Regions from separate parts of the Ewingella allii genome, predicted to be linked through region 1. Evidence: predicted binding sites of a transcription regulator. Region 1 holds the regulator's gene; each other region holds the start of a gene.
The links. Region 1 encodes Fur, which represses iron uptake genes when iron is present. Its sites were predicted from a motif close to ATAATAATGAGAACNACTATCAA; they were not measured.

Region 1 (2,206 bases):
ACGGCTCGAAAGACAAAATTGGTGACAGCAGCGATCCAAACAGTCTGTACGACGGCATGGCTTGGTTGCAGGCGCTGACCTTCGGCTACACCACCGGGCAATTTAACTGGCGTCTGGAAGGCACCATGGTTAAGGCCGATGGTAACCAAGGTTATTTCCTGCAACGCATGACCCCTACCTATTCTTCTTCTAACGGCCGTCTTGACGTGTGGTGGGACAACCGTTCCGACTTCAACGCCAACGGCGAAAAAGCATTGTACGCGGGCGTGCTGTATGACTTGGCGAAATGGGATCTTCCGGGCTTCGCGGTGGGCGGTTCTTACGTTTATGCGTGGGATGCAAAACCAAGCTCCAACCCGATTTACGACCAGAGCCAGCGCTTGAAAGAGAGTGCGTGGAGCCTCGATGCGCTGTACACCGTGCAGGGCGGCCGTGCCAAAGGCACCTTGTTCAAGCTTCACTATACCCAGTATGACAACCATTCCGACATCCCAAGCTGGGGCGGTGGCTACGGCAACATCTTCCAGGATGAGAAAGACGTGAAGTTCATTGTTATTGCGCCATTCACCATTTTCTAATATCGGACTCTGGGTAAAAAATAATGAAAATGAAATCGATTAAAAATATGTTGTTGGTGGTGGCTTCTGTCGCTTTGCTAGGCGCTTGTTCTGACCCGAGTGCCAGTAAGGCCGACCAGCTTCGTCACTCTTACACCAACTGTATCAATACCTCGAATGGCGAAGCCGATAAGCTAGCGACCTGCCAGACCATTCTGGAATCGCTGCAGAAAGAGAAAGCCCATGAGGCGTTTGCGAAGAAAGAAACCGTGCGGGTTATCGACTACCAGAAATGCCTGACGGCGCGTAAAACCGGCGATGGTCAAAGCTATGCCGAGGATTGCGGTAAAATCTGGCAGGAGATCAAAGCCAACAACTCGCCGAGCGCCATGAAGTAAGGTGAGTTGACGGGCGCAAGCGGCAGGGCAGTCAGCCTTGCCGCCAGCCACAATGAAGAACCCCGATTTCGGATGCAGAGATCGGGGTTTTTTAATGTCTGAATCGAGCGGGGAGGAAATTAGGCATAAAAAAAACCGCTTTTCAGCGGCTAATTTTAGTTCTGCTCCATCTCAGGCAGAACATAACGCATGACTACAGAACTGCAATTACAGTGCTGGTTTATCGTTATGCAGGCTGTCATCTTCACGGCAGTCACCCAGTTCGCAGTGGCCGTACAGATAGAGGCTGTGGTTAGTCAGTTTAATGCCATGTTTCTTCGCAATCTCACGCTGACGTGCTTCGATTGACTCATCGCGGAATTCAATAACGCGGCCGCAATCAAGGCAAATCAGGTGGTCGTGGTGATGCTGTTGGGTCAGTTCGAAAACAGATTTGCCGCCTTCGAAGTTATGACGGGTAACGATACCTGCGTCATCAAATTGGTTCAGAACGCGGTAAACCGTCGCCAGACCAATCTCTTCACCCATATCAATTAATTGTTTGTACAAATCTTCCGCGCTGACGTGATGACCTTCCGGCGCTTGCAGCACTTCCAGGATCTTAAGTCGCGGAAGCGTGACTTTTAAGCCAGCTTTCTTCAGTGCGGTATTATTGTCAGTCATGCGGATTCAGTCCTGTTACTATGCTTGTCACGTTGAGGCATGAAGCCTGTGGTATCAGTTCATGGTGAATAGGGGGATCTGTTAACGAAGATCACACTTTTCACGACTGTCGCGATCAGATCGCAACGGCTTGATCAATAGAATAAACCAAGATCTAAGTGTACCTTGATACCGCTGAAAGTTACAATTTTGTAGCGGTTAAATTGTTAATTTCAGTAATAGATTGGCCCTTTCGACGTGTAATCAACGACTCAGGGCCTTTCTTGCTATCAGCTCATGATCAGCCAATGATTTCAGCTAAACTTAATTCTTCGGTGATCTGTTTCACCCATGCATCCACGCGCTCATTGGTCAGTTCTGGTTGACGGTCTTCGTCAATCGCCAGGCCGATGAAGTGAGTGTCATCCGCCATACCTTTAGAGGCTTCGTAGTGATAACCGGCTGTTGGCCAGTGTCCTACGATAACCGCGCCGCGTGGCTCGATGATGTCACGCACGGTGCCCATCGCATCACAGAAGTATTCGGCATAATCTTCCTGATCGCCACAGCCAAACAGGGCAACCAGCTTACCTTCGAAATCTATCTCTT
Region 2 (2,206 bases), on a different contig from region 1:
AAAAAATCCCTTATTAACCCTAAAAATTAAAATAGAACAACCAAGTACGGAATTCTTATCGGAAATTTAGGGCAAAGGTTTAGGGATATTTGAGTAATTACTTAATTTATTACAAAACACGGGCCAGCAAGAAGCCATCCCAGCCTTTACTGCCGACGGTTTGCAGCGCGGTGGCACTCAAGCGCGGCTCTTCGGCAATCAGGTCGAAGAAGCTTCTAACGCCCTGCACGCGATCGTCGTCGCTGGCGGGATTAACCACTTCGCCGTCGCGCACCACGTTGTCACCGATGATCAATGTACCGGGCCGTGAGAGCTTGAGCGCCCATTGCAGGTAATGAGGATTATTCGGTTTGTCGGCGTCGATGAAAATCATATCGAACGGGCCTGAATCAATTAGCTTCGGTAGAGTGTCCAGCGCCGGGCCTTGGTGCAGTTTGATGCGCGATTGCAAACCCGCCAGTTCTATATTTTGCCGCGCCACCTGTGCATGGTGTTGGTCGGCCTCCAGCGTCACCACCTCCCCGCCCTCCGGCAAAGCGCGGGCCAGCCACACCGTGCTATATGCGCCCAATGTGCCGATCTCCAGAATGCGTTTTGCTCCGACCATTTGAGCAAACAGCGCCAGAAGTTTCCCCTGATTAGGTGCCACGTCGTGTGCGGGCAGCCCGGCTCGCGTATTATTTTGCAAAATCGCGTTCAGCGTATCGTCACTGCCCACCAATTTATCCACGATATAGCTATCAACTTGCTGCCATTTTTCACTCATTAGCTTCTCCGCACATGTTGAATCATTGCCAAAAATTTACTTAACATTTTATTAACAAGCAATATTGACTTAAGCCGTAACCGAACAAAATGAGGCCAATTCCATGATAAATATGAGGATAAAAAACAACCTCATTTTAAATTTTTATTAAAAGTTCCCTTGAAATTGAAAAACAATAATGATAACAATTATCATTAAGTTTAGCATTCACGTAAGTTATGAATAAACACCCACTTTGAGCGGGTGTTTTTGTTGTGGGAATAACTCCCCGCGAATGCCCAGCTTTTAGTTCACATGACGATGTCATGGGCTTTTTACACACACTTTTTTCATAACTCGATATTTCATCTCGATATCTATAGGGACTTTGAATATGTTGTTGGCCTTCCCTCTAAAACGCTCGGTGCTCTTGTGCGCCGTGGCGCTGACGCTTCCTGCTGCCTCATTCGCTGAAGATACCGTTGTTGTGACCGCAGCTCCGCCACAAACTGCCGACACGCCGACTCAGGGTTACAACGCGAAAACCAGTCGTACAGCAACCAAAACCGATCAGCCGATCATCACCACCGGTCAGGCTGTGTCAGTAGTGACTCGTCAGCAGATGGACGACCAGAACGCCACCACCGTTAACGCCGCGCTGAACTATACGCCGGGCGTATTCACCAACTTCGCTGGTGGCGCGACGCGTTATGACACCATCTCTCTGCGCGGTTTCCACGGCGGCGACGTCAACAACACCTTCCTCGACGGCCTGCGTATTCTGAGCGACGGCGGCAGCTACAACTCCATTCAGGTTGACCCTTGGTTCCTTGAGCGCATCGACGTGCTGAAAGGGCCATCTTCTGCCCTCTACGGCCAGAGCATTCCGGGCGGCATCGTGATGGAAACCTCCAAGCGCCCGCAATTCACTGAAGAAGGCCACTTCCGCCTGTCAGGCGGCACGCAAAACACCAAGGGCGGCGCGTTCGATTACACCAACGCCATCAATGACCAGTGGGCTTTCCGCCTGACCGGCATGACTCGCAGCAGCGACACCCAGTACGACCACCAGCGTGAAGAGCGTTATGCGATCTCTCCACAGCTGATGTGGCAACCGGATGAAAACACCTCCCTGTTACTGCGCGCTTATCTGCAAAAAGACCCGTCCGGTGGCTATCACGCCGCCGTGCCAGCCGATGGCAGCCTGTACGGCGATCGCCTGAGCCGTGGCTTCTTCGACGGCGAATCTTCGCTGAACCAGTTCAAACGCTGGGAGCAGATTTACAGCTACGAATTCCGCCACGCGTTTAACGACGTATGGTCATTCCGCCAAAACACCAGCTACACCCACTCCAACACCGAGTTGGATCAGGTTTATCAGGCTGGCTGGAATGCCGATCGCACCTTGATGAATCGCTACTACAGTGGCGAAACCTCCTCTCTGGACAGCGTGGCCGTGGA
Region 3 (2,206 bases), 990 kb from region 1:
TCACGGTTGGCGAGGCGTAATCGCCGGTTTCGTGCGCATGGCTGGCACCCAGCCCGGCGTAGGCCGTCCAGTGATCGGTGAGGTCATACTCCCCTTTCAACATGCCGAATTCGTTCTCGGTATGGGTGTTCGACCAGGGCTGCGCGTAGTTAAGGGTTGATGATGGCGCATCTGGAACTTTGGTCAGCGTCGGGCTGAGATACACCGGCGGGCGGCCATTGCCGACGACCTGCTTTTGATAGCCAAGGTCGAGTGAGCTGCGGAAACGATCGCCGCGATAGTCCAGGCCGATAGAGCCAAGGGTCGTACGGCGATATTCATCGTCCACCGCCGCGTCCCCTTCGCGGTGCAGGGCGTTGACGCGCACGCCCCACTGGTCGTTGTCGCCAAAGCGGCGGCCGACGTCAATGCCGGTGCCAATCTGCGAGGAGCTGGTGTAATCCATCGTGACGCGAGTGAGTGGTGCGGAAGAGGCGCGTTTGGGTTCGACGTTAATCGCACCGCCCACCCCGCTGCCGCCCGGGGTGACGCCGTTGATAAAGGCGTTGGAGCCTTTAAACAGCTCGACGCGATCAGCGAAGTTGCTGGCGACCACCTGACGCGGTAGCACGCCGTACATGCCGCCGTAGGAGATATCATCGCCATTGAGCGAGAAGCCGCGCACCATAAAGGTTTCGGAGAAGTTGCCGTAGCCGTAGCCGCTCTGCACCGAGGCATCGTTGCTCAGCACGTCGGCCAGCGAGCGCGCCTGCTGGTCCTGAATCAGTTTGTCGGTGAAGCTAATCACGTTGAACGGCACGTTTTTAGCATCCTGCTCGCCCAAGATCCCCAACCTTCCGCCGTTCGCCACGCCGCCGTCAAGATAGGCTGGCACCGGGGTGTTGCCCCCAGCCTTGAAGTCATCCGCCACGGCGGTGACGGTCAGGGTATCTTCTCCCTTTAGGCTGCTCACGCTGTCTGGCGCAGCTGGCGATGGCGCAGCGGCGTGGGCCAGAGGTGCAGTGATAGCCGAACAGATAAGCACGGATAATAGGCTACGGGTCAGGCGACCCGCCGACGGTGAGCGGTGTGACGTTTGCATAGAGGTTCCCCAATGAACAAAATGAGAATGCCAATGATTCTCATAAAGATTGGGATTATGCGCATTGACTGCTCGATTGCAATAAAATTGGTAATAAAAAAAACCGCCTTTTGAAGTGCATCCAATGGCGGTTTAGTGGGTTGCGTTAATTGCAGCAGTAAGTCTTAGCCGAGGCCGGGAACCCCTTCTGCCGGAGATACCGCCAGCAGCATGCGCACCTGATTAACCAGTTCGCTCATGCAGTCGTCGCGCATACCGTAGGTTTGCAGTTCTTTCTCCAGCGCGAACAGGTATTGCGCGTTGGTGCCGAGCGGCCCGCTGGCTTTGGCAATCAGCGGCGCGATCACCTGATATGAGGTGTCAGCTTCAAACAGCGGGTGTGCCGGGTCCATGATGAACACCAGCGCGGTCACTTTGCGGCCGTCGTCGAGATCCAGCTCGCACCACGTCGGGCAGTAACAGCCGGTGACCATTTCACGTTTCCACAGCAGTTCCAGCTCTTCTCGCAGCTTATCTTCCGGCAGGCGGAACGCCAGACCCGTGGTGCGGCCCCCCTCTTTTAGCGCTAGCATGCGACCCGGCTGGGTGTGCGTCCCGCGTCCCGAGGTCAAGCGCAGACAGAAAGCGCGGTGATAGCCGTTAAGTGTTGCCGGGCGCGCCTCATCCGAGTCAAACACCGGATTCCACATCAGAGAGCCGTAACCGAATATCCATACCGGGCTATTGTCCGGGCGTCGCGCCAGCGTGCAATCGAGCGAGGCGGAACGTTGTTCGGAGGTCAATAACATCGACTCGTCGATGCTGCCGAATGCTGTTTTGCAATCTGCGTTACGCAGAAAATCTCGGGTTAACATTCATCGCCTCCTTCAAAACCACTGCTTATAGAACTTGCCATACTGTTGACGCTGTTTTCTCCGTTATTGCGCTTTATTCCTTTTTAACGCTCTAAAAAAGGAAAAAAACATAAGAATTTCTTTATGTCGTTAATAGTTCAAACCTTATGCGTTTCTGCGTCAGCAATCAAGATTGAAGGTGATCACAAAACGAAAATATGATGAACATTTAGTGAACATTGATAAATGCGCGGCGGGAATGGCAATGAGAGACAAATAAAGCCCGGCACGA
Region 4 (2,206 bases), on a different contig from region 1:
TCCAAATCGGCCTGCGGGTCGAGATCTTTGAACAGCTCTGGGTGCAGGAATTTGGCGATGGCTTCAATAGCAAAAATGTTCAGCGGGCTGTCGTAATACTGATGATAAACCGCCAGCACCCGATGCTGCTTGATGGAATCCAGCACGTTGACGCCGTTGCGCGCCATCAGCTTGTCCAGACGTTGCGCCGAAAGCGCGGCGTCAGCGTTGTAGCCCAAAGGCACGCCGATACTCTCTTTAAAGCTGCTGCTCCAGTCCGCGCCGGTCATCAGGTAAGCGTCCGGCTTGCTGGTGATCAGCTGCTCCAGATTAATGGTGCCGCTTTTGCCCGCAAACAGCGCGCTGCCCAGATTCACCCCGCCCGCGGTTTGAATAAACTCACCAAAGCTGCCTTTTCCGTAGGTAAAACAGCACTCTTCGCCGGTCATGCCCGCGTGACGTTCGATAAACACTTTTGGCTTCTGCTGGTCGGTCAGGGTCGCTACGCGCTGGTTAATCATGTCGATGCGCGACTGGTAGAAGTGTAAGAAGCCTTCGGTTTGCTGCTCATTGCCCAGCGCCTGACCTAACAGGCGAATGCTCGGCACGGTATTGGTCAGCGGATGCAGGCGGAAATCGATAAACACCACCGGCACGCCAATCTTGGTTAATTGCTCAAGAACCCGGCTCTCTTCCAGTTTCTTCTTTACGCCCGCATCAAAAATAATCAGGTCAGGCTTCAAACCTACGGTTTTCTCCACGCTGAAATCGCTGTAGTAGGCGTTCTCCAGCATCGGTAATTTTGCCAGCTCTGGGTAGTCGTTCTTGTAAAGAGCAAACAGGTCAGGGGCTTTGGCTTTTAGCGCGTTATCCCAGGCAATGATTGACTCGAATGGCTTAGTAGGATGAACCAGCTGAAGAGCCTGAATGGCGCGTGAGTCGGCCAAAATGACCCGCTCCGCAGGTTTAGGCAATACCACTTGCCGACCGGTGACATCGGTCAGCGTGATGGGGTCAGCCTGAGCAACAAAAGACACCAGACTACTCAGTCCTAATAACAGTAGGGCCGGCAATGTTTTCGCGAGCATAAGAGGTCTTCCTGAAAGACGGCTTGAATGGGGATAAATCTTCAAAAAACACAGTATTTACTAATACTTACAGTCCTGATTATAATGCAAACAATTCTCATTACAATTAGCATTAAACATACGTTCTTTACCTAAAGTTAACACTTTTTATAACAGGAAAAAACAAGATATGTCAGCGCGTTACCGCCTTTCAGTCCTTGCCACGGCCGTGGCCATCGCACTTCCTTATTACGCATCAGCAGCCGACACCAAAACGCCAGCCACAGCCACGCCATCGACCACCGCCACGCCGGAAGACAGAACGGATTCTGTGACCGTGGTAGGTAACTGGTTAGACAGCGGCGACAATGAAACGGCGGTGCTCGATCACCCTGGCGCGCGGACTATTATCGACCAAAAGCAGATCCGTGAAAAAGGGGCTGAAACCATTGGCGAAGCGCTGCGCGGCACGCCGGGCGTTCAGGTACAGGAAAACAACGGCACCGGCGGTAGTGACATATCTCTGAACATCGGCGTGCGTGGCTTAACCTCTCGCCTCTCCCCGCGTTCCACCATCATGATGGACGGCGTACCTTTGGCGGTGGCGCCTTATGGTCAGCCACAGCTCTCCATGGCACCCCTGTCTATGGGCAACATCCAGTCGATTGACGTGATTCGCGGCGGCGCGGCGGTGCGCTACGGGCCGCAGAACGTCGGCGGGGTGATTAACTTCGTTTCCAAAGACATTCCTAAAACTTTCGGCGGCGATGTCAGCACCCAAACTGAAGGCGCGGCGCACGGCGGCTTGAAAACCCTAACCAGCGCCTCGGTGGGCGGCACGGCGGATAACGGCTTAGGCGCGGAGTTGCTCTATTCCGGCCTGCATGGTCAGGGTTATCGCGAAAACAACGATAACACTGACATCGATGATTTCATGTTCAAAACCAAATACAACTTCACTGAAAAAGATGAGTTGTTGGCTAATTTCCATTACTACAACGCCAGCGCCGGTATGCCGGGCGGCCTGACCGCGCAGCAGTATAAAGACAACCCGTTCCAGTCGGTGCGCCGTTTTGACCAGTTCGAAGGGCGTCGTCAGGATATGTCCTTCAAATATCGTCATCAGGAAGACGACAGCCAGTTTGAATTGCTGACTTACT

Region 2: SBO83_RS18925 (TonB-dependent siderophore receptor) is a predicted target of Fur. The motif match lies at 939-961, and genes of this name have one in related genera.
Region 3: SBO83_RS05915 (TonB-dependent siderophore receptor) is a predicted target of Fur. The motif match lies at 1,103-1,125, and genes of this name have one in related genera.
Region 4: SBO83_RS07535 (TonB-dependent siderophore receptor) is a predicted target of Fur. The motif match lies at 1,146-1,168, and genes of this name have one in related genera.

The regions. Positions count from the first base shown of each region.
Region 1 covers NZ_JAWUDN010000001.1:265,437-267,642, forward strand. The annotation lists gene chiP (chitoporin ChiP) at 1-578, shown strand, start outside; gene chiQ (ChiQ/YbfN family lipoprotein) at 617-955, shown strand; gene fur (ferric iron uptake transcriptional regulator) at 1,163-1,618, opposite strand; gene fldA (flavodoxin FldA) at 1,899-2,206, opposite strand, start outside.
Region 2 covers NZ_JAWUDN010000010.1:130,505-132,710, forward strand. The annotation lists gene SBO83_RS18920 (class I SAM-dependent methyltransferase) at 110-766, opposite strand; gene SBO83_RS18925 (TonB-dependent siderophore receptor) at 1,140-2,206, shown strand, end outside.
Region 3 covers NZ_JAWUDN010000001.1:1,252,760-1,254,965, forward strand. The annotation lists gene SBO83_RS05915 (TonB-dependent siderophore receptor) at 1-1,081, opposite strand, end outside; gene SBO83_RS05920 (gamma-glutamylcyclotransferase) at 1,246-1,935, opposite strand.
Region 4 covers NZ_JAWUDN010000002.1:181,991-184,196, reverse strand. The annotation lists gene SBO83_RS07540 (ABC transporter substrate-binding protein) at 1-1,067, opposite strand, end outside; gene SBO83_RS07535 (TonB-dependent siderophore receptor) at 1,237-2,206, shown strand, end outside.